Regions from separate parts of the Brevibacillus sp. SIMBA_040 genome, predicted to be linked through region 3. Evidence: riboswitches for the same ligand, from Rfam matches in the RefSeq annotation. Region 3 holds a riboswitch; each other region holds the start of a gene.
What was found. Region 3 has a riboswitch for S-adenosylmethionine ahead of SB752_RS20500 (methionine ABC transporter ATP-binding protein). Riboswitches for the same ligand answer to the same signal wherever they lie in the genome.
Positions count from the first base shown of each region.

Region 1 (7,906 bases), on a different contig from region 3:
GCACCTGTTGCTGTTTCCAGATCGACAGAGGACAGTGGAGCCGCGACATAAAACGGAATCCCGTGAGCTTTGGCAAGTACAGCCACGCCGTACGTTCCGATTTTGTTTGCTACGTCGCCATTTGCTGCTACGCGGTCTGTCCCTACGATAACTGCCTCTACTTTTCCTTGAGACATTACCATTGCTGCCATGTTATCGCAGATCAGCGTCACATCAATACCCGCCTGCTGGAGCTCATAGGCAGTTAGACGCGCGCCTTGCAGGACTGGACGTGTTTCGTCTGCGTATACTTTGAGATTCCAGCCGCGTTCTTTTGCCAAATAAAATGGAGCCGTCGCCGTTCCATAGGCAGCTGTCGCCAGGGCGCCAGGGTTGCAGTGCGTAAGAATGCCCATGCCATCATGCAGGAGCGTCAGCAAATGCTCACCGATTGTCCGGCATACTTCAGCATCTTCTTTTTGAATTGCCAAAGCCTCGTCCAGTACCGCAGCCTTCAGCTCCGCAACAGACAAACCTGTCTCTTTTTCCACACGGGTCTTGATGCGATCCAGCGCCCAGAACAGATTGACCGCAGTTGGACGGGAAGTGCCCAGGTAGTCCGCCTGCTTGGTCAATTCATTCCAAAATTGCTCGTGCGATTCTGCCTCGCTGCCGCGAACGCCAAGATAGAGTCCGTATGCCGCAGCCATTCCGATGGCAGGAGCTCCGCGTACTTGCAAATGGCGAATGGATGCCCACACTTCTTCGGATGTTGTCAGGTTCAAATAAATCGTTTCAACTGGCAAGCGCGTTTGATCAAGCAGAACTAAGCAATCGTTCTCCCACTTGACCGGCGCAAATTGTGTACTCGTTGTCATACTGTTGTAGCCTCCTGATAGTAGCGTGCGGTCACTGTACGGACAATGTCCGTGATGTCGGTTGATTCGCCTACATTGCCGCGGCCGAGAATCAGCGCTTCACCAATAGCCAGCGCCAAACGTTCTGCTTCTGCACGCGTTTGCTCGTCCTCTATGGCGTTCAAATCTGCCACTCCTGCTAGCCCAATCACGCGGCGTAGGATTTTGCATCCAGCATAACCGGCAGTGTCCTGAATCAGTCGTTCTACATAGCTCTGCCAGAGGCCTTCTACGTGAGCGCTGCGTTCTTTAGCCCGTTTATGCCACAGCTGAACAAACTGGGAAACGAATTCGTTCCAAACATCTTCGACCATCTCCAGTAAGTATTCGCGGTATGCGTCCCGTTCTCCTTGGTCTTTTTGCAAACCGTGCTGACCAGCGTAGTTGAGCAAAAGGTTTGCAATGACCGCACCGATATCAAAGCCGATCGGGCCGTAGTAAGCAAATTCAGGATCGATTGCTTTCAAGCTCGTTTCGGTAATGAAAATGCTTCCTGTATGCAAATCACCATGCAAAAGCGCTTCTGCGCGAGTCAAAAAGTCATATTTAAGCTTGGCGATCTCCAGTTTGAGCGGCTTGTTGTTCCAGATCGCTTCCACCTCTGAACGAATCAACGGGTTAAAGTTATTCGTTGGTGCATTTTCATAAGGATCAGTAAAAACCAGATCTTCAGTAATTTTGCATAATTCGGGATTTAGGAATGTTCCGACTAACGCCTTTTTTTCGTATGGATGCGCCCCGAGATCAGATGTGTAAAACAAGGTTTGCGCCATGAAACGTCCAATTTGCTTGGCAAAGAGGGGGTAACGTTTCCCTTCGATGAGACCTTTGCGCATAATGACGTGATCTCCGACGTTTTCCATTACAGTCAAAGCCAGCTCCTGGTCAAAATGATACACTTCCGGTACGAGATCAGGTACGTATTTGTGCTGAATACGCAGGGCTTCGCTCTCGATACGTGCACGATCAATCGTCAGCGGCCATGATTCCCCAACCACACGCGCAAATGGCAACGCCTGCTTCACAATCACGCTCTTTCCGGTAGCTTTCTCTTGAATATCAAACACCAGATTGAGGTTTCCATCCCCGATTTCGTGACTCGTCAGCTCTGCTCCCTCAGTAAACAGACCTGGCAAACCCTTTACGTACTCCACTGCTTCCTGCTCGGTCAACGCACGATAAGCCATGATTCATTACTCCCCTCAATGTCATTTTGTATTTATCTCTAGTGGACTGGATGCTTGCCCCAGTCTAGCAATCAAACGGTAGCCATTGCAGACATGCAAAAAGACCTCTTTTCCCGAAGAAAAGAGGTCGCTGTCGTCACGTACAAAACAAACGTGTCCTTGTCCCCCTTATCTTCCAGACTACTTTTGTTTCTGCAGGAATTAGCACCGTGCACGTCGCCTGAAACTTTAATCGCTACAAAAGCGACCAAAGAGCGTCATGTCGGTTGCCGGGTATCATCGGGCCAGTCCCTCCACCTTCTCTGGATAAGGTATCCATCGTATGCAATTATGATTTAGTTTGAATCATACAGCCACACTTACACGCTGTCAACACCCTTTTTCAGCTGCCCCCATCCATTTTTACTACCAGCTATAGTGCGTACCGGAAGCAGCTGGGCGATCCCAATTCCACCAGTCCACCTTGCCCAAAAAGGCCGCTGTAATCGACTTTTCCTGTTGCAGCTTGAGTAACTCCTTGGTCGGTCCGGTCAAAACAGCACCATAAATACGGACGCCATTTTTTTGCATGTACTGGTAACGCTCGGCAATTTGCGGCTTGCTCCTAGAAACCAAGCTAAACCCTATTTCATTGGTCAGCCGCTCCTGTTCGGTAAGATATTTCATTTCGCTCAAATAAACTGCTGCCCGGCGCAGTCCTTCGCCATTGACCAGAATCGGGGCATTCCCGTAATTAAGCTCCCGCTCCGCAAACCCCCAGACGTCACCAGCGCCGAGAAGACGAACTCCTTCCCCAGCATCACTGCGTGCCTGCTCCTGCCCTGAATCGACAGCAAACCAGACTGTTTCATATGCATCACTGCTAACATAGCGGGAAATAAGCGAGTAATATTCCTCGTAGCTCAAAAAATGGTCAAAGGAGATAGCCAGCTGAGATACTGTGCCCTCCGGCAGCTTTCCCATCGTCGTCCAGGCAGGTGTACGTAGATACTCCGAGTCCGCCAGCGTCACCTTCTGCCCCGTAATCGGATAGCTGAAAAAGAGCTTTTGCTCCCTGATCCCGTTTGTCCACTCTGGCTTGGCACTTGTCTTCCACAAATAGTTGGTGCTTTCGAAGCTTCCGGCGTTTTTGTCCTCGCTCCCCACCCGCTCACGCAGTTCCATCCTGATCTTCCCGTAAAATAAACCGACCTCTGAGCCACTGCTACCTACACTCACGCCCGGCTGCGTGAAGTTGACCATATCCTTGGCGACCCGGAACAAATCGTCGTGCATCAGGGAACCAAACCAGCCGTTCACCACAAACAGCAAGACACCTGCAAAAAAGGCAAGCGCCATCGTAAACGCGGAATTCGATAGGCGCATCCTCCATTTACCCCGCCGAATGATAGCCCGCTGTTTCTCTTCTGTAAGAGCGGCAGGGGCCTCTTTGCCTGGGTCAGAGCCCGTGCCTTGCTCTTCCCCCAGCAGAAGCCGTTCCAATCGCTGGGCGTACTCCTCATCTCTGATTACTTCTTCCCCGAGCCTTTGCTCCTCGCCCTCTGTCATTTCTCCTCGCAGGTAAGCGAGCAGCTTTTGATCCCTGCTATTTTTGTCTTTATTCTCCATCTGCTCCATCCCTCCACAACTTTCGCATCTTTTGCCGCCCTCGAAACAGAGAACGCTTTACGTCAGCCACATCGATACCCAATATTTCTGCGATTTCTGCATAGGAAAAGGAAGCTGCTGCAAGCAGAATGACCTGCTTTTGCTTTTCTGGTAGCTGCAGAAGAATTTCCTGAGCCATTTCCCACATTTCCTTGTGCACCACAGTTTCCGCAGGATCATCCACCTGCTGGTCAGCTTGTTCAGGAAGCTGCCCTACCAGCTGCAAGGGTCGCTTCGTCTGTTTACGATGCCAATCGACAAAGGCGTGGTACGCTACCTTGAACAGCCACGGCCTGACTTTTTCCCCGTGGTAATCGTCCAGGGACAAAAAGGCGCGGAAAAAGGTTTCCTGCGCCAGGTCCTCTGCCTGCCGTGCATCGCGTGTCAGCCGGAAAAGGTAGCGGTATATATCGTTTACGTGCAGTTTGTACACGTCGTCCAAGCTCACTTTCCCAACGCTTCCACACCCTTTCATTGACTACCACGCTTGGAATGGAAAAAAGTTTCACTTCGTCCACATTTCCTTTTGTTCTTTTGTGCACACTTGGCGGAAAAACAATTTGACTCCCGGTTCAGATCGTCATATCATGATGGTATCGCACACGATTTAGCAGCGTGTGAACCATATTACTCTTATCGCGAGCTGGCTGAGGGACTGGCCCTATGATGCCCGGCAACCGGCGCTCTTCTATTTTTGATTGATAGAATAGCGAAACGGTGCTAATTCCAACGGATAAGAGTCGAGACAGGAGAACCACTTCTGCGCGTCTCGGCTACTGACCCGAGAGATGAGAGGAGACGAAGACTCTTTTATAGTCGACAACCGCCTCCCTACTCACGGGGAGGCTTTTTACATTTCCTGCACGAACAAAAAGGAGGATTAGCCCTGGCATGAGTGAGCAACGCATCCTCGTAACCTATCTGACACAAGCCAAGGATCTAAACAAAAAAGCAGCTGCGATCGCAGTCGGAATGACAGTCGGATCATGGACTGACCTGCCCGCTGCCAAGCAAGCAGAGCTGCAGCCATATTTGGGCGAAGCCGTAAGTGCGACCCCGCTTGAAACACTTCCGGACGGGGAAACTCGTGGTTTGATAACCGTCAGCTACCCTACTCGGAATTTTACACAAGATATTCCGTCTCTGTTGACAGGCATTTTCGGAAAGCTCTCCATGGATGGGAAAATCAAGCTCGTTGACGTCGTTTTTCCCGATTCATTCCTGACAGCTTTCCCTGGTCCGAAATATGGAATCGACGGACTACGCAGCCGTTTAGGTGCGCACGATCGCCCTCTTCTGATGAGCATTTTCAAGTCCTGCCTCGGCCTTCCTTTTGATGATTTGAAAACGCAGTTTCGTGCCCAGGCATTGGGCGGTGTTGATCTGGTCAAAGATGACGAAATCTTCTTTGCAGATGATCGTGCCCCTTTCCTGGAGCGAATCAAAGCGTTCAAGCAAATTGCAGTGGAAACAGAAGCGGAAACAGGCAAGCCTGTCCTGTATGCAGCCAACCTGACTGGTCCTGTAAACGAGCTGAATGAAAAGGCAAAGCGTGCAGTTGAGGCTGGTGCAGATTGTCTGTTGTTCAACGTACTGGCCTTTGGCTTTGACGCTCTGCACAGACTGGCACAGGACCCTGATGTTCGCGTGCCCATCATGGCTCACCCGGCATTGGCTGGTGCGTATTATCCATCGCCTGATTACGGAATTGCCACTCCGCTCTTGCTTGGTACATTGATGCGGATTGCAGGTGCTGACCTGGTGCTGTTCCCATCCCCGTACGGCAATGTAGCCTTGGACAAATCGGAAGCACTCCAGCTTGCCCAAAAGCTCACAGCACCACTGGAAGGCATTCGCCGTTCATTCCCCGTTCCGTCCGCGGGAATCCATCCTGGACTTGTGCCACAGCTGTTTGCAGACTTCGGCTTGGATCAAATCGTCAATGCTGGCGGTGGAATTCACGGCCATCCAAGCGGAGCGACTGCGGGAGCAAAAGCATTCGTCGCTGCGATCCAGGGGGTCACTGCTGGACGTACGTTGCAGGATGCCGCGTCCGAATCGCCAGAGCTGGCTATTGCCCTAGAGAAATGGGGTGGCGGACGATGAGCAAAAAGCTGGTCCTCTTCTGCGATTTTGATGGAACCATCACGGAAAAAGACAATATCGTAGCGATTGTTCGCAAATTTGCTCCCCTTGAGTGGGAAGCGCTGACCGAGCAAATCCTTTCCCAAAAAATTAGCGTACAGGAAGGGGTAGGCAAGCTGTTTCAGCTTCTCCCCTCTTCCCTGCGCCAAGAGATCGTGGACTATATCGTAAACGAAGCTTCTATTCGTCCCGGCTTTGCGGAGTTTGTAAGCTTTTGCCGCAGCGAAGGTATCGAGCTGTTAATTACGAGCGGTGGAATCGACTTTTTCGTAGAGCCGATCCTCGCACCGTTCGATCTGTCCGATGTGCCTATCTACTGTAATGGCAGTGATTTCTCAGGCGAGCGTATTACCATTACGTGGCCGCATTCCTGCGACGAGCACTGCACAAACGGCTGTGGAATGTGCAAGACCACCATCATTCGCCGCTATGACTCAGCGAATCACTACCGCGTCGTCATCGGCGATTCCATCACTGATTTGGCAGGTGCAAAGATCGCTAATTTTGTCATCGCACGCTCCTTCCTCGCCCAGAAATCAGAGGAGCTGCAATTGCCTCATCAGACCTTTGCCACGTTCCACGACGTGATTGCTATTTTAAAAGAAATCCAATTGCAACAGGAGGTCGTCTGATCCATGACAGCAACCCTAGAGGAGCGCCTGGACGCATTTCGTCGTCTCGATGACGCCAAGCTAACTTTTGCCCGGCGGGACTGGTTCCCCGGCACCAGTGGCAATCTTTCGATTAAAATAGAGAATGAACCGCTGCAATTCGCGGTGACAGCAAGCGGCAAGGATAAAACAAAGCTTTCCCCAGAAGATTATATGGTAGTGGACAAAGACTCCCGTCCGGTGGATGCGACAACGCTAAAGCCTTCGGCGGAAACCTTGATCCACGCGGTGGTCTACAACAAATTCCCGCAGGCAGGTGCCTGCTTCCATGTTCATACGGTGTGGAACAACCTCATCTCTGAGCTGTACTTTGGACAACGCGCCTTCTCCATCCAGGGGCAGGAGCTGATCAAGGGTCTGGGAATCTGGGAAGAAAACGCACAAATCACGGTTCCGATTGTTGAGAACTTTGCCGATATTCCAACTCTAGCAGCCGCAATCGAAAAAGTAATCACCCCTGAAGTCCCTGGGGTTCTCATTCGCAACCACGGGATTTACGCCTGGGGCGGCAACGACTTTGAGGCCAAGCGTCACCTGGAAGCATTTGAATTCCTGTTTGAGTACCACGCCCGCTGGCTGCAACTGCGCCAAGCTGCCGTGTCCACTACATCTACTAATTGAGGAGGATTTAAACGATGGCACAAGTACGTTTTCACGACAACAACGAGTACATTAGCGCTCCAGAGGAAGTAGTTGCATTCCTGAATTCCCAAGAGATCATTTATGAAAACTGGGGAGTAGACCGTTTGGATGCAAAGCACCGCGACAACTACAGCCCAACTGATGAAGAAAAACAAGAAATCCTGGACACCTTCAAGCCTGAAATCGACGACATCAGCAAGCGTCGTGGCTACCTGACAGCAGATATTATCGTCCTGTCCGACAAAGTTCCGAATCTGGATGAGCTGTTGGTGAAATTCAAAGGCGAGCATCATCATACAGATGACGAGTGCCGCTTCTGCGTAGACGGTCATGGCATTTTTGCGATCAAAGGAAAGGACGATCGTTACTTCGACGTTGAGCTCTCTCCTGGCGATCTGATTTCCGTACCGCCAAACTACCGTCATTACTTTACACTGATGGACGACCGTAAAATCAAAGCAATCCGTCTGTTCGTTACTCCAGCAGGCTGGGAAGCAATCTACTAATTCAAAAGCAAAACCAAAGTCCCTGGTCATTTTTAGACCAGGGTTTCTTTTTTGGAGGCACAACGTTATTTGATTACACCATTTCCTTTGATCGATACATCTGGCACGATCCGGACAGTAGCATTGGCGAATGCTTTCGGCCAATCATCCTCTACCTTCTTCCATTCTTTGTACGCATAGGCACGCGCGTAAATACCGAAGCCAAACGGGTC
Region 1 covers NZ_JAWRXI010000001.1:466,791-474,696, forward strand. Annotated here, with positions in the region: gene mtnA (S-methyl-5-thioribose-1-phosphate isomerase) at 1-857, opposite strand, end outside; gene mtnK (S-methyl-5-thioribose kinase) at 854-2,083, opposite strand; SAM riboswitch class I at 2,249-2,396, opposite strand; gene SB752_RS02335 (anti sigma factor C-terminal domain-containing protein) at 2,489-3,691, opposite strand; gene SB752_RS02340 (sigma-70 family RNA polymerase sigma factor) at 3,681-4,178, opposite strand; SAM riboswitch class I at 4,361-4,470, shown strand; gene SB752_RS02345 (2,3-diketo-5-methylthiopentyl-1-phosphate enolase) at 4,622-5,836, shown strand; gene SB752_RS02350 (2-hydroxy-3-keto-5-methylthiopentenyl-1-phosphate phosphatase) at 5,833-6,507, shown strand; gene SB752_RS02355 (methylthioribulose 1-phosphate dehydratase) at 6,511-7,167, shown strand; gene SB752_RS02360 (cupin domain-containing protein) at 7,182-7,694, shown strand; gene SB752_RS02365 (Ger(x)C family spore germination protein) at 7,760-7,906, opposite strand, start outside.
Region 1: it holds a riboswitch for S-adenosylmethionine, as region 3 does, so the genes downstream of both, SB752_RS02345 (2,3-diketo-5-methylthiopentyl-1-phosphate enolase) here and SB752_RS20500 (methionine ABC transporter ATP-binding protein) in region 3, are expected to answer to the same signal.

Region 2 (7,906 bases), on a different contig from region 3:
GGGACTTCATCATCAAAAATCGTTTTAATAAAGTTACGTGTGGTCGGTTGCTGCGGATTGCTGAAAACATCGAGCACCGAGCCCTGTTCAATGACGTGACCGTTTTCCATGATGGCAACATGATCGCAGATTTTTTTGATGACCTGCATCTCGTGTGTGATTAGGACAATGGTCAGGCCGAATTTCTTGTTAATATCCAGCAGAAGCTCAAGAATCGATTCGGTTGTTTGTGGATCGAGCGCCGAGGTTGCTTCGTCACAGAGCAAGATTTCCGGATCGGTAGCCAGCGCACGGGCGATGCCGACACGCTGTTTTTGTCCACCTGACAGCTGGGAAGGGTAAGCGTTTGCCTTGTCCGCAAGTCCCACCAGTCGGAGCAGATCCTCGACCTTTTGCTTGATGACATCCTTTGGAACGCGGTTCATACGCAAAATCTCAGCTACATTGTCGAAAACGTTGTAAGATGACAGCAGATTAAAATGCTGAAAAATAATGCCGATTTTTTTGCGTGCCTGACGCAGCTCTTTTTCTTTCAGAGAAAGCATATCTTGACCATTTACGATAACAGAACCGCTCGTCGGCTTTTCCAGCAAATTGATGGTACGGAGCAGGGTACTTTTCCCCGCTCCGCTAAAGCCGATGACACCATAGATTTGCCCTTTTTCCGCGTTCAATGAGACGCCCTTCAAAGCCTCGACCTGCTTATTGCCCACTTTGTATGACTTATGAATGTCGGTTAGCTGTATCATTTCTTAACGTCTCCTTGCTGCTTACTTAATTTTTACCAGGAAGGAAGCACGGAACCTTCAAAGCGTTCTTCGATGAATTTCTTTACTTCTTCGGAACGATAGCTATCAACAAGCTTTTGGTAAGCTGGATTGTCTTTGTTTTTGTCATTGGCAACGAGGACATTTACATACGGTGAATCAGAGGTTTCAGCAAAGATCGCATCCTTTTTAGGGGAATAGCCTGCTTCCATTGCAAAGTTGGTGTTGATCGAAGCGACCTCAACGTTGTTTAGGGAACGCGCCAGGAATGCTGCTTCGAGCTCTTTGAACTTCAGATTCTTCGGATTTTCTACGATATCCAGAGGTGTCGCATTGTCACCTACGCCATCCTTCAATTTGATCAGACCAGCTGCCTGATATAGTTGCAGGGCACGAGCGCGGTTCGAAGGATCGTTTTGGATGCCGACAACACCGCCGTCTGGGATGTCTTCTATTTTTTTATGCTTGGTGGAGTAGAGCCCCATCGGATAAGTCACGGTTTTGCCGATGATGGTCAGCTTTGTTTTATGGTCTTGATTGAATTTATCGAGGAAAGGAATTGTTTGAAAGCTGTTGATGTCCAGGTTTCCTTTATCGAGGGCTTGGTTCGGCTGTACATAATCGTTGAAGACGACAACTTCTACATCCAATCCTTTTGTTTTTGCCACTTCTTTTACTTTGTTCATGATTTCTTCGTGTGGTCCCCCGGTTACACCAACCTTGACGCTTGTTTGTTCAGCTGCGCCAGTTGCTGGTGCAGCTTCTTGTTTGCCTCCGCAAGCGGTCACGAGTGATGCCGCGAGTAGCAGTGATGTGAGTAACAGACCTGTCTTTTTCATTTGAATTTCTCCCCAATCCTTGTTTTTTATATATATTGAAAAGTAATGCCGAAAAGAGGGTAGAGAACTTGGTATTGCGTAAGTATGCAAAAAAACCTCTTCTGAAAATAGAAGAGGTTAGAAACTGTCATCGTGAAACAGTCGTAGAACACCTCTCTTATCTTCCGGAATGTTTTCCGCTGGAATTGGCACCATATCTATCGAGATAGGTTGCCGAGGTATCATAGGGCCAGTCCCTCCACCTCTCTTTATAAGAGAACGTTTTATTCAATTAAATCGATAAAATCTGATTCGGTTAGTTGGATTATAGCTTGCTTGTTCATGTCTGTCAAATGTTTTTAAAAATATTAACTTTCGAGAAAATCGCCAAGTTATTTCTCAGGTTAAACTCAAATATGGTATTATATGTAAAAAAGGGGATGGGGCGATTTCGTTGTGTAAATTCCTTTTTACTCTCATTTTATCATGTTGTTTTTTGACTGCGGGCTGTGCGAACATTGATGAATCCGTCCTTCTCCCAAACGAGCAAACAATAAAAATAGGCGTTGTAGGGAATCCTCCTATGGTTGACGAAAAAAACATAGAGTTCACTGAGATCGAACTTGGAAAGATGAGTAGCACTCCTGATACAGAATTTCACGCTTTATTTATTATGCCAGAGTTTCTTGAAGAAGCATCTAGTGCCAGATTTGCGGATCTTTATAAAAACTTGAAATACCCTGTGTTTTTTATTGGATCAAAGAAGTCGTATTATCCATTCATAGAGGAAGCATTAACATATTCTAAAGCGCCAGCAACAAATTCAGGAATGTTTGCAACTGGATTTATCAACAAAAATGGGCAGTACACAATATTTGAGTATGGCTTTAAAAATGATGAGCAGACAGAGGAAAATCTAAGAGAATTATATTCGAATATTTTCAATACGATTTTGTCGGAAGTTGTCGCAAGGAAAACTAAGTGAAGTATTTAGATTGAAAAATTGTAGTTTATACAGGTCGCAAGCAATAAATTTAGTCAAAATACGAATGATTACTTGCTAGAGGAGCAGAACATATGTATAATGGAAAAAAACAAACCTGATATATGTTCTCACAGGTGATGGCCATGACACTATTGGATACGAATGAAATCAGAAAAAAGCTATCTGCTATATATAATGAGATAGCAAAAGAGTTGTTCGGATTTGGAACGACTCTACTGAGAGTAACGATCGAGAACCAAATGATTACCTTCTATGCCAAACATCGCCGTTCTCCGCGCTCTGTTGCGCTGGAGGGTGAGGCCCCATCACTAAAGCTCGAAGTCGATTTCCGAATGTCTCTTCTATATAAGAAAAGACTACGGGAACGATTGGAAGAAGAAATGGGCCTGAACATAGAGGCTGTACTACGAGACTACGACGCTGCTACACAGCTGGCGATTACGAATGTTATTCTGACAGAACCAGAACTGAATACCTGACAGAGTAATTTGGATTTTCTCTTTTGATCTATCTCAAGAGAAGACCATAAGCTTTGGCGAAAACGGGTGTCGCTTCTCTTTGTTTACGAAGAAAAGTGCTCTTGTTTAGAATGAAACGTTCTAATCAAGGGTACTTTTCTTTTTTCTTTTTAACAAATTTTACCTTTATAAGGGTGTGGTTGATGCATAGATAAACGCGAACGGTGGAACAGTAGGGGGTTTATCAACGGTTGCAGGTTGTATAAAAACAGAGAAACGTTGAATCCTAAGCCAATGGAAGAATAAGACTCAGGCGATACCTGAAATGGAGGAAGTTAAAATGAAAAAATTACTGACAGGAATCCTATCCTTTTCTGCACTCTCGTTGGCACTGGCTGGCTGTGGCAGTGGTGAGCAACCACAACAAGGGGCTGCTGGTGGAGCAGCAAAGGGTGAGCCAACCAAGCTGGTCATCTCTACATGGGGTTTCTCCGAAGACTTTTTCCGCAAAGAAGTGTATGAGCCGTTCGAAAAAGAGCATAACGTCAAAATCGTTCTGGAAATCGGGAACAATGCAGAGCGTCTGAATAAAGTCCGTCAAGGCAGCTCAGATGTCGATCTGATTTATCTTTCCGACTATTATGCTCAACAAGGTATCGATAGCGGTGCATTTGAGAAAATCGATCGTACGCGCATCCCTAACCTGAACGAGATTTATGATATTGCCAAAGCTCCACTGGGTGAAGACTACGGTCCTGCCTACACGATTGGACAATTCGGGATTGCCTACAATCCAAACATCGTAAAAACCGAAATCAAAGATTGGAAAGACCTGTGGAACCCAGAGCTGGCAGGCAAGCTGACACTGCCAAGCATCACCTCCACAACTGGCCCAATGATCCTCGACAGCGCTTCGAAAGTGGCTGGAAGCAAAGAATTTAACGAAGACCAAGCGTTTGCCAAAATGAAAGAAGTAAACAAAGGCGTAGTGAAGTATTACGACAAAACATCTGAGTACGTAAACATGTTCAGCCAAGAAGAGATTGCAGTTGGACCAATCATGGAAATGTACTTCAAGGATATTCAGGCAGCAGTACCAGAAGCGAAGTTTGTAGCACCTACTAGCGGTGGCTACGCAGTAATGAATACGGTAAACATCGTAAAAGGCAGCAAAAACAAAGAGCTGGCTGAAGACTTCATCAACTATCAATTGAGCAAGGACGTTCAGGAAAAAGCAGCGAAAGCAAAAATAGATTCGCCAGTTAACACGGCTGTTAAGCTTACAGATGAAGAAGCAAAAGGCGTAACATATGGCGAAGAAACGATCAACAAGCTGCAAAAGCTGGATATGAAATTCGTAAACGAAAATTCCAAGGCTTGGATTGACCGTTGGAACCGTGAAATCACTCAATAAAGGGTAAAAAGGAACGAGGGTATAAACCATGTGCTTATACCCTTGTTTTTTCAAAACAGATGCGAGAGGAGGCCCACCCATGAAGCCAAAAATCATTTTGGATGTCGATACAGGTATCGATGATGCTCTCGGGATCATGCTCGCAGTGAAGAGTGGCGAGTGTGAGCTCATCGGAGTTACGACCGTCAACGGTAATGTCTCTCTGGGGAAAGCTACAGAAAATACATGCAAAATTCTCGACTTGCTGCAAGTAGGGGAGCAGATCCCAGTCGTGAAGGGTGCGTCCCAGCCATTGCTGCGTCCCGTATTTTTCGAGCACAGTGTTCATGGCGAGGACGGACTGGGAGGCGCACTGCGAGGTGTCACCGTCACGAAGCGGCCATCAGAGGGCTTCGGACCGGATTTCATCATTGAACAAGTGAAAAAGCAGCCGGGTGAAGTGACGCTGGTTATGACAGGACCACTGACCAATCTGGCGCTGGCTGTGAAAAAATGCCCCGAGCTGGTGGAGCTTGTTAAAGAAGTGATCTTTATGGGCGGGGTAGTCAAAGAACACGGCAATGTGACTCCTGTCGCTGAGTACAACATGTATGTGGACCCGGAGGCAGCCAAGTTTGTTTTTCATGCAGGCTTTCCTGAGCTAACTTTGGTAGGACTAGATGTGACGAGAAAAGTACTGCTGAACGAAGAACATATTGGAGAGCTAGGCGATACGCCGATTGGGCGTTATGTGAAGCAAAGCACTTCCGATTATTTAAAACGTTATTTTGAACGAAATGGTGTACGGGCATGCGCCATGCATGACCCACTAGCTGTTGGGGTCGCCTTGTCCAAGGATTTGGTGACGACGAAAAAGCTGTATGTCGATATCGAGACGAGAAGCGAACTGTGTGACGGGCAGACTGTGTGTGATTTCCAAAACCGATTGAAAAAAGAGCCAAACATGAATGTCTGTCTGGACGTGGATGCCGATGCATTCTTTGTACGTTTTATCCGCGCGCTGAAAGCCTGACGATACCGTGAACAGGAGTTAATGGAATGAAAAAAAAGGGTCTTTATTTATTGCTGCTGCCAGGCGTGTTGTTTTTGACGCTGTTCATGGTCATTCCGATCGTGCTCACGATTGCGTCTACCTTCTATCAAGAAGGCAGCTTTACACTACAAGGATATCTCCAGTTTCTGACTGACAAGTACTTTATGAAGATTTTGCTGACGACTCTGCAAGTGAGTATCGTAACGACCATCGCTTGCATCCTGTTAGGTTTTCCTGCAGCTTATTACATTTCGAAGCTCGGGCCTCGTAAAAAGGGCATTTTGCTTGCACTCGCCATCTTTCCACTGTTGACCAGCTCTGTTGTGCGTTCCTTCAGTTGGATGATTATTCTCGGAAAAAAAGGGCTTTTAAACAGCTCCCTGCTCTCATTGGGATTGATTGATAAGCCATTGGAAATATTGTACACCCCGACCGCGATGATGATCGGTTTGATTCATTTGTTCCTGCCGTTGATCATTATCACGCTGGTCGGTGTTATGGAAAACATTGATCCAGATTTGATTAAGGCTGCTGAGAGCTTGGGCGCCTCCAAATTTACTGCGTTTCGCAAGGTGATTGTACCACTGAGTGTTCCAGGCTTGATCATCGGTAGCATTCTCGTATTCGTAGGTAGCCTGACTGCTTATACGACTCCAGCCCTTTTGGGAGGAAAGCAGCGAGTGATTTCTACGTTCCTCTATCAAAATGCGATCACGCTCAATGACTGGTATATGGCATCCGTCATCGCGACGATCATGATTGTCATTACCTTTGTCGTGATCTATGTAATGAACAAATTGGCTACGAAATTAAATCCGAAGGGGTAGAAGCTATGCAGGAGAAAAATCGCGGGTTGGCCCTGTTTACGCTTCTTGTGTTTCTGTTTTTGCTAGGGCCGCTCATTATCATCTCGTTTACATCGTTTGAGCCAGGTACGGTTCTGAAATTCCCTCCGGAGGGCTTTTCATGGCGATGGTATGAAAATATTTTCAAAGTGGAGATGTTTTTAACTACATTTAAAACCTCCATGTTTGTGTCGTTGCTCGGTAATTTGTTGGCACTCGTTTTAGGCATCCCTGCTGCGTATGCATTGAGCAGATTTTCCTTCAAGGGAAAGGCAGCGCTAAACGCTGTGTTCATTTCACCCGTATTGATCCCGGGAATTGTTATGGGCTTTGCGATGCTCAAGTACGTCATTATCGTGTATCATTTACCGATTTACGCAGGTCTGTTGGTCGGACATACCGTTTTGATGCTTCCATTTATTATTCGGGTTGTGGCATCGAGCTTGTCCAACTTTGACTTCGCAATTGAAGAAGCGGCACTCAGCCTGGGTGCAGGGCGCTTCGCAACGTTTTTCAAGGTGGTATTGCCAAACATTCGATCCGGCATTATCGCGGCTATTTTGATTGCTTTTCTGGAGTCGTTCAATAACGTAGACATCTCCGTATTCATGACTGGACCGGGGGTAAGCACGCTGCCGATCCAGATGCTGACGTATGTGGAAAACAACTTCGATCCTACAATCGCTGCTCTTTCGGTGTTGCTCATGATCATCACAGCAATACTCATGTTCATCATTGAACGTCTGATGGGGCTTTCCTACTTTACTAAACGATAACGGAGGCATCAAACCATGGCATTGCTCACGCTGGATAACGTATCGGTTGCCTATGACAATCAGTACATTTTGAAAAACTTTCATTTAAATATCGAAAAAGGCCAGCTTATTTCCCTGCTCGGTCCAAGCGGTTGCGGAAAGACGACGACACTGCGCCTGATCGCAGGCTTTCTGGAAGCAAAGGACGGACGATTCTTGTTTGATGGCAAGGATTATACACGGGTACCGGTCAACAAGCGGAACTTCGGATTCGTATTCCAAAGCTATGCGCTATTTCCGCACCTCTCTGTATTTGACAACGTAGCGTTTGGTCTGCGCCTGCGCAAGATAGATGAGACTGAAGTAAAGAAGCGCGTGCAGCATATTTTGGATGTGGTGAGTCTGGGTGGCTTTGAAAAGAGATTTCCAAAGGAGCTCTCCGGTGGACAAAGACAGCGCGTGGCGATTGCCCGTGCTTTGGTCATTCAGCCTGACCTCTTGTTGTTCGATGAACCACTGAGTAATCTGGACGCCAATCTGCGGATTAACATGCGCGTAGAAATTCGTCGTATTCAGCAGGAGCTGGGCATTACGACGGTTTACGTATCCCACGATCAGGAGGAGTGCTTCTCTATCTCCGATCAAGTAGCCATCATGAACAAAGGAATCATTGAACAGCTCGATGATCCTGCAACCATTTTCAAATATCCGAAAACAGAATTCATCGCGCGTTTTATCGGCTTCACGAATTTCATTGAGTTTGCTGAGCGCACAGAGGAAAGCGGTGAGATCGGACTACGTGTCGGTGAT
Region 2 covers NZ_JAWRXI010000006.1:36,539-44,444, forward strand. Annotated here, with positions in the region: gene SB752_RS11715 (methionine ABC transporter ATP-binding protein) at 1-749, opposite strand, end outside; gene SB752_RS11720 (MetQ/NlpA family ABC transporter substrate-binding protein) at 782-1,606, opposite strand; SAM riboswitch class I at 1,761-1,863, opposite strand; gene SB752_RS11725 (hypothetical protein) at 2,169-2,570, shown strand; gene SB752_RS11730 (DUF2294 domain-containing protein) at 2,714-3,070, shown strand; gene SB752_RS11735 (ABC transporter substrate-binding protein) at 3,390-4,463, shown strand; gene SB752_RS11740 (nucleoside hydrolase) at 4,543-5,475, shown strand; gene SB752_RS11745 (ABC transporter permease) at 5,502-6,323, shown strand; gene SB752_RS11750 (ABC transporter permease) at 6,329-7,117, shown strand; gene SB752_RS11755 (ABC transporter ATP-binding protein) at 7,133-7,906, shown strand, end outside.
Region 2: it holds a riboswitch for S-adenosylmethionine, as region 3 does, so the genes downstream of both, SB752_RS11720 (MetQ/NlpA family ABC transporter substrate-binding protein) here and SB752_RS20500 (methionine ABC transporter ATP-binding protein) in region 3, are expected to answer to the same signal.

Region 3 (7,906 bases):
GAGCGAAACCATTTTTTCTCGCCCAAAAAAGTACGTCGTTTTGATCGTGACAAGGCAAAAGAAAAGAAAGACATCGACGAGTAAGAGAGGCTCTTATGGACACCAATATTGAGGTAAAAAAAGGGAACACGATATCAGCGTTTCTGGCTGGATTTATGGTTCATGGTACCCAACTTGGAGTCGGGGTTCTTGGTTTTCAGCGTGTCATCGCAAAGGAGTCAGGACATGATGCGTGGATATCGGTCATTATGGCCGGGCTATTTACCCATCTGACCGTATGGGTGATTGTGAAGACCTTGCAGAAATACCCCTCGTCAGACATATACGGAATCCAGAACGACGTGTTTGGAAAGTGGATCGGGACGTGCTTAGGAGTCGTTTATTTGACGTATTTTTTTATGTCAGCGGGTGTGGTATTACGTACCTACATCGAAGTGGTGCAGACATGGGTGTTTCCGAATTTGCCGACATGGATATTGTCAGCGATCATTCTCATTCTTGCTTTTTACACGGTCTTGGGAGGGATTCGTGTAGTCGCTGGCTATACGTTCTTTTCAGTGGCGGTCACGATTTGGCTCATATGTGACCTGTACTTTCCGCTACAATTTGCACAGTGGGAGTATTTATTTCCGATTTTGGATACGAACATGGAGCAGCTTTTCAAAGGCATGGTAGCAATGTCGTTGACCAGTATCGGCTTCGAAGTCATCTATGCCGTGTACCCGTATGTGCAAAATAAGGAAAGAGTGGTTAGCAGCACACAATGGGCCATACTCGTTACCTATTTGATCTATACGTTAGTCATGGTCGTGTCGCTGGTCTTTTTTAGTCAAGGACAGTTAATGAGAACGATCTGGGCGACGCTCAATCTGAAAAAAATGGTGTACATGCCTATTATGGAGAGGTTTGAGCTTGTAGGCATTTCCATGTGGCTACTCGTGGTTCTGCCAAACATCATGATCTTTCTCTGGGCTTCTGCACGTGGGATCAAACGATTGTTTGGCTGGAATCTGCGCAAATCGTTGTATTGGATTTTACCTATCATTTACATCGCTTCACTGGCACTTCTCACCAGACAGGAGATGAATCGGCTCAACGACATTTACTCCAAAATCGGAATGTATGTCGCCTACATATATCCGTATTTTTTGTATTTAATGGTCATCATAAAGCAGCGTGCCAAGCGAGCGAAGGAGGGTGCGTCAGATGCATCTATACCCGAATAGCCAGAAAAAATGGTTCATGCATTATTGGGCTATGTGGTGCTCCCTAATCTTGATGATGACAGGCTGCTCGGACAGGCAGATTTTTGACGAGACGGGCCTCGCTACCGTAGTTGGTTATGACCAGTTGAAAGATAAAAATATTCGCGCCACCATCGTGATGCCCTCGATCAATCCGGAAGCAAAGGAAAAAATTCAAGTGATTTCTGCTGTGGGCGAAACCAGTAAAGGAATTCGCGACCGTACGAATTTGCAATCAGATAAGCGGATACTGGGAGGGCAAATACGCGTAGCCCTGTACAACGAGCATTTTGCCCGAAATGGAATTGGCAGCATTATTGATACGCTGTATCGGGATTCCTCTCTTTCCAGCAGAGTCTACCTCTGTGTATATGATGGAGATACTTATGATCTCTTGACATACCCGTATAAGGAAGAAGGAAATATCGGGATCTATATGTATAGAATGATTGAACAAAATATAAAAGGAGAAAAAATCCCTTCGTCTACCATGCATGAATTTTTCAGGGCTTACTATGATACAGGGATCGACCCAATCATGCCCTTTATTACGCGAAAAGGAGACGAATTGATGATTAAAGGGGTCGCCTTGTTTCGCGGCGATCGCTATGTGGGATGGATCTCGCCTAAGGAAGCTTTTCTGATCAAGCTTATTCATGGCAAGTTCAAAATTGGTAGCTATGATACCTCAGTGCCTGCTCAGATTTTCGGTCAGACCCCAAAGGATCAAAGTAATAAAAAAGATAAAGTACAGCTCGTCTTTGATACCATTTCAAGTGTCTCCAAAATCAAGCTGGAGCAAGCATCCCCTCCGCACTTTAATGTCCATGTTCGCTTGCATGCACGTATTCTTGAGATGACGCTTCCGTTGAAGCTGGAGGACCCCAAGATGATGAAGATTATGGAAAGGGCGTTGGAGCAGGAGATCGAACAGGAGCTGCAAAAGGTAATCAAAAAACTGCAAGCGATGGGTGTCGATCCTGCTGGCTTCGGCATCGTGTATCGTGCGAATCAGAGGGGCATGTCCGAGATGACCGTAAACGAATGGAGGAAGATGTTTAAGGACGCACAGTTTCAATTTCATGTGAAAGCAACCATCATCCGAAATGGCGTCATGGATTAGAAAAAACTTTTACCTACTATTACTATTGACTTACTATTTTCAAAAGCGATATAATCCGACTTGTATCATGAAAATATGCAAAACGAACATAATATACGTGGAAATCTTTCTTATCAAGAGAGGCGGAGGGACAGGCCCTATGAAGCCCGGCAACCGGTCTATTTTCGAATAGACGTCGCGGTGCCAATTCCTACAAGATTGATTGGATCTTGATAGATGAGAAGGGTGGATGCGAACGTATAAATTGCGTTGCAGCCCCTTTTTCGTTTGATGAAAAAGGGGCTCGTTTGTTTTTAACGGGAGGTGGAAATGGTTGATTCAACTGCGAGAGCTGCATAAGAGCTATCTGGTACAGGGAAATAAAATCCCTGCATTACTGGGGATTAACCTCTCAATCAAAAAGGGAGAGATATATGGGATTATTGGCCATTCCGGTGCGGGGAAAAGTACATTAATTCGTTGTATGAATCTGCTGGAGCGGCCAACTACAGGCGAGGTCATCATTGACGGTGTTGATTTGACCAAGCTGGATGATCGGAGGCTGCAGGAGCAGCGCCGTCACGTCGGTATGATTTTTCAACACTTTAATTTGCTGTCATCGGCTACGGTTGGTGAAAACGTCGCTTTTCCGTTGAAGCTGGCAAAGCGCCCCAAAGCCGAGATCAAGAAAAAGGTGGACGAACTATTAAAGCTGGTGGGCCTTGAGGATCATCGGGACAAATATCCGGCACAGCTGTCAGGCGGACAGAAGCAGCGGGTAGGGATTGCACGGGCTTTGGCGAACGACCCGAAGGTACTCTTGTGTGATGAAGCTACATCGGCGCTCGATCCACAGACGACCAACTCCATTTTGGCGCTGCTCCTCGATATTAATCGCAAGCTGGGGCTGACTATCGTACTCATTACACATGAGATGCAGGTCATCCGCTCCATTTGTGATCGGGTAGGTGTTATTGACGGTGGCCTGATTGTAGAGGAAGGCGATGTGCTTGAAGTATTCCTCAAGCCGAAGCACCCGACCACACAGGAATTTGTAGAGCAGGTGGCTGATTCTCATGAGCTGCGCGAAATGGTAGCGCATGAGAAGGCTTCCGGTAATCGCACGATCGCACGCGTCACCTTTTTGGGGGAACAGACGTACAAGCCGATTCTGTTTCAGACGATGCAAGAGACAGGTACTGTGTTCAGCATCCTGCAAGGGACGATCTCACGGATGAAAGATACGCCGTATGGTCAGCTTGTTGTCGAGCTGGAAGGCAATGCAGAACAAAACAAGCAGGCAATCGAGAAGCTGCGTGAGCGTGGCCTGGAAGTGGAGGTGATCTAGATGGAGTGGCTGGAACTAAAAAATGTGGATTGGTCTGAGATTGGAATTGGGACAGTAGATACACTCTCCATGCTTGGTTTTTCAACCTTGTTTACCATCTTGATTGGATTGCCGCTGGGCATCATTCTGTTTCTCACCTCAAGAGGGCAGCTTCTGGCCAACCGTGGATTTTATCTCGTCGCATCTTTTATTGTGAACGTCCTGCGTTCCGTTCCTTTTATCATTTTGATGATCTTATTGATTCCTGTTACCAAAGCGATTGTAGGTACCTCGCTGGGAGTACTTGGCTCCATCCCGCCGCTGGTCATCGGGGCAGCGCCATTTTTTGCCCGACTGGTCGAAACCTCTTTGCGGGAAGTAGATCGCGGGGTAACGGAGGCAGCACAATCCATGGGTGCTTCGAATTGGCAAATTGTCTGGAACGTACTTTTGCCGGAAGCCCGCTCGGGTCTGATTGCAGGGATTACGATTACGACAGTCGCCCTCGTTTCCTATACGGCGATGTCCGGGGTTATCGGTGGCGGTGGCTTGGGTGATCTGGCGATTCGCTATGGATATCAACGCTTCCAGACTGATGTCATGATTGTTACTGTTGTTATTTTGTTAGTGTTGGTTCAGATCTTGCAATCGCTGGGGGACCGTCTGGTTCTCAAATACAGCCGCAAGTAAGGTCTTTCCATAAATCGTTTTAGAAGTGGTTTACAAATAAAGGGGGAAATCTACTGTGAAGAAACTGGTTGTATCTGTACTTTCTACTGTATTGGCATTTTCTTTGGCAGCTTGCGGAAGCAAAACAGAAACCGCTCCTGCTCCATCTACAGGTGGCGCACAAGGTGGACAACAACAAGAAGTTACGTTGACTATTGGTGCTACTGCTGTACCACACGGGGAAATCCTGAAGTTTGTTCAACCTAAGCTGAAGGAACAAGGTGTAAACTTGGTGATTAAAGAATTCACTGACTATGTACAACCAAACGTACAAGTAAATGAAAAACAACTCGACGGAAACTTCTTCCAACATAAACCATACCTGGAGCAATTCAATAAAGACCAGAACATGACTTTGGAGCCTGTGACTGCGGTACACATTGAGCCATTCGGTGCTTACTCCAAAAAAATCAAAAGCGTTGATGAGCTAGTTGATGGCGCAACAATCGCACTGCCAAACGACGTAACCAACAACGGTCGTGCGCTGGCTCTTCTCGAAAAAAACGGTGTAATCAAGCTGAAAGACGGCGTAGGCATCAGCGGTACGGTAAAAGATATCGTAGAAAACAAGAAAAACGTGAAATTCAAAGAAGTTGAGGCTGCTATGCTGCCGCGCGTTCTGGATGAAGTAGATCTGGCTCTGATCAACACTAACTATGCATTGGAAGCGAAGCTCGTACCTACCAAAGATGCTCTGTTCATCGAAGACAAAGAATCTCCATATGCAAACTTCCTGGTAGCTCGTCCTGACAACAAGGATTCCGAAGCAATGCAAAAGCTGGCGAAAGAACTGAACTCGCCTGAGGTGAAAAAATTCCTCGAAGACACATACCAAGGCGCGATCATCCCAGCGTTCTAAGTAACCAATTAATTGAGCGATCACATAAACCCAATCTGCCTACTACGGCTGGTTGGGTTTATTTCCCTTAACAATAGAATAAATATTCATAAAATTAAATTAAATATCTTCAAACCCCATTCTCAAGCCCATTTCTGTCGAGTATATTGGTGGCGATAGAAAATGTTTGATAAGGGGGAAAATTTGAATGAGACAGAAAATTTCTATCATTGCCAGTATGATTATGATTGCGGGAAGTATTTTGGCAGGATGTGCAGGAGGTGGACAGACGCAGCCTCAGCCTCAGCCGAATTCGCCAAGCTCGGGTGAAGTAGCGCAGGTGGCAGCATCGAAAGCTCCGCAAATGTTCCGTGCAAACCTGACGAGCGAGCCTTCAACGGCTGACCCTGGGTTAGCCAAGGACGCCACATCAGGAACGGTCGTGAGGGCTACATTCGACGGCTTGACTCGTCTGGATGCTGCCTCCAAGCCGATGAATTCGGTGGCTTCAGACGTAAAGGTCTCGGAGGATAACCGGATCTATACTTTCACGCTCCGCGATGCCAAATGGAGCAACGGCGATCCAGTGACTGCCCAAGACTTTGAGTTTGCCTGGAAGCGAGTGCTCGATGCTAATCTGGGAGCGGAGTATGCCTATCAGCTTTATTACATCAAGAATGCCGAAAAAGTGCACAAAGGGCAGGCAAAAGCTGGTGAGCTCGGCGTGAAGGTCATCGACGACAAGACATTAGAGGTAACACTGGAGAATCCGACACCATTTTTCCTGGAGCTGACTGCCTTTTATACGTATTATCCTGTACCGAAAAAAGTGGTGGAAGCAAATCCGAAGTGGGCATTCGAAGCTGCGACACATGTGGCGAATGGTCCGTTCAAAATGACGGAATGGAAGCACAAGAGCAAGATCGTCTTGGAAAAGAACGAAAACTACTGGGATAAAGACACGGTTAATCTGGATAAGATCGAGTTTGTGATGATTGAGGACGATAGCACGGCGCTGGCGATGTTTGAAAACAATGAGCTGGACTGGGCAGGTCAACCACTGGGGGGATTGCCAGTAGATGCGATTCCATCCCTCAAAGAATCCGGAAAGCTGGTCATTCATCCAAAGGCAACCATGTACTGGTACAAGATCAACACGACCAAGGGACCGCTTAGCAACGCAAAGATTCGCAAGGCATTGGCGTATGCTGTAAACCGTCAAACGATTGTAGACAACATCACACAGGTAGGACAGGTGCCTACGATGGGCCTCTTGCCGCAATCGATGATTGTGAAGCCAGAGGGCTACTTCAAGGATAACGATGTCGAGACAGCCAAACAGCTGCTGGCAGAAGGCATGGCAGAGCTAGGCTTGACCAAGCTGCCTCCGATCTCACTGTCGTATAATACGACGGATCGTCACACCAAGATCGCCGAAGCACTGCAAGACCAGTGGAAAAAAGGCCTCGGCCTCGATGTGAAGCTTTCCAACAAGGAATTCAAGGTGCATTTGCAAGACATGCATGAGCTGAAATACGAGCTGGGACGCCTCGGCTGGAACGCAGACTTTAATGACCCGATCAACTACCTGGAAATGTTCCGTGACGCCAATACAGGGAACAACGATACCGGCTGGGAGGATCCACGCTACCAAGAGCTGTTGAAGCAATCTGCTTTGGAAGGAAATCCGGAGAAACGTAAAGAGCTGTTTGCCCAAGCTGAACAAATCTTCATGGATGCTATGCCTGTGATTCCGCTCTTTACGGATGTAGACGTATGGGTGCAAAGTGACAAGGTAAAAGATGTACAAGTCGATGGACTCGGATTCATTGATTTGAAGTGGGCAAGCAAAACGGAATAAACCGTTGAAAGCTTCGTAACAAAAAAGCGGGCAAGAAGTGAAATTCCGCAGCCACTGATAAAAGGCTGCCGAATAATCTTCTTGTCCCGCGTTTTTTAGTCAGAGAGAAAGCCTACCAGTGAATTAAAATCCTAAATCGAGCGTTTTGCCTGTTTCTGCGTAGGTTTTGATGTTGGAGAGAATCATTGGCCAATGCAGGCTTGTACTGGCGTAAGAGGGATGATCCTCTTGCCATTGGTCGTTAATGAGGGTTAACTTTGTGCATTTGCCGACCGGCTCTAGAGTAATCGTAACACGTGTCTCCAGTTCAGCATGGTTTTCACGGTAGGAAGGACCAGGATGCTCGAGGTAGCTGATGATTCGGTTTGGTTCAAACTCCAGCAGCTTACCATATACATGCACGGTTTGGTCACCATCGTTTCCTGGCCCCACATAAGCAAGCTCTTCCCCAACTTGAAATGTAGAGCGAATCGTGCATCCCCAGAAAATAGCAGATACACCTTCATCAGAAACAAGAACATGCCATACTTCCTCGGGCGTAGCGGCGATATAAAAATCGTAATGAAGATCCATGTGCGTACCTCCTGTGATTTCTAAAGTTTGGAATTGAAAACGTTTCTTTCAACCACTACTCTAAGTATAAACAGGAATTGGAAGGTCGTATTGTAAAAACGCGACAGGAGGCCGGGCATGGACAAAATCATAGACAAGTTTCCGAAGGGCGTTCTGCATGCATTGATCGCAGAAAAAAAGTTTTCACTCACCAGATTACAGCCGTCAGCAGAAATTGGCTATTTTGTGCAGC
Region 3 covers NZ_JAWRXI010000012.1:57,826-65,731, reverse strand. Annotated here, with positions in the region: gene SB752_RS20515 (spore germination protein) at 1-84, shown strand, start outside; gene SB752_RS20510 (GerAB/ArcD/ProY family transporter) at 96-1,226, shown strand; gene SB752_RS20505 (Ger(x)C family spore germination protein) at 1,207-2,367, shown strand; SAM riboswitch class I at 2,475-2,590, shown strand; gene SB752_RS20500 (methionine ABC transporter ATP-binding protein) at 2,681-3,694, shown strand; gene SB752_RS20495 (methionine ABC transporter permease) at 3,695-4,363, shown strand; gene SB752_RS20490 (MetQ/NlpA family ABC transporter substrate-binding protein) at 4,419-5,261, shown strand; gene SB752_RS20485 (peptide ABC transporter substrate-binding protein) at 5,449-7,101, shown strand; gene SB752_RS20480 (SRPBCC family protein) at 7,225-7,674, opposite strand; gene SB752_RS20475 (DUF6597 domain-containing transcriptional factor) at 7,792-7,906, shown strand, end outside.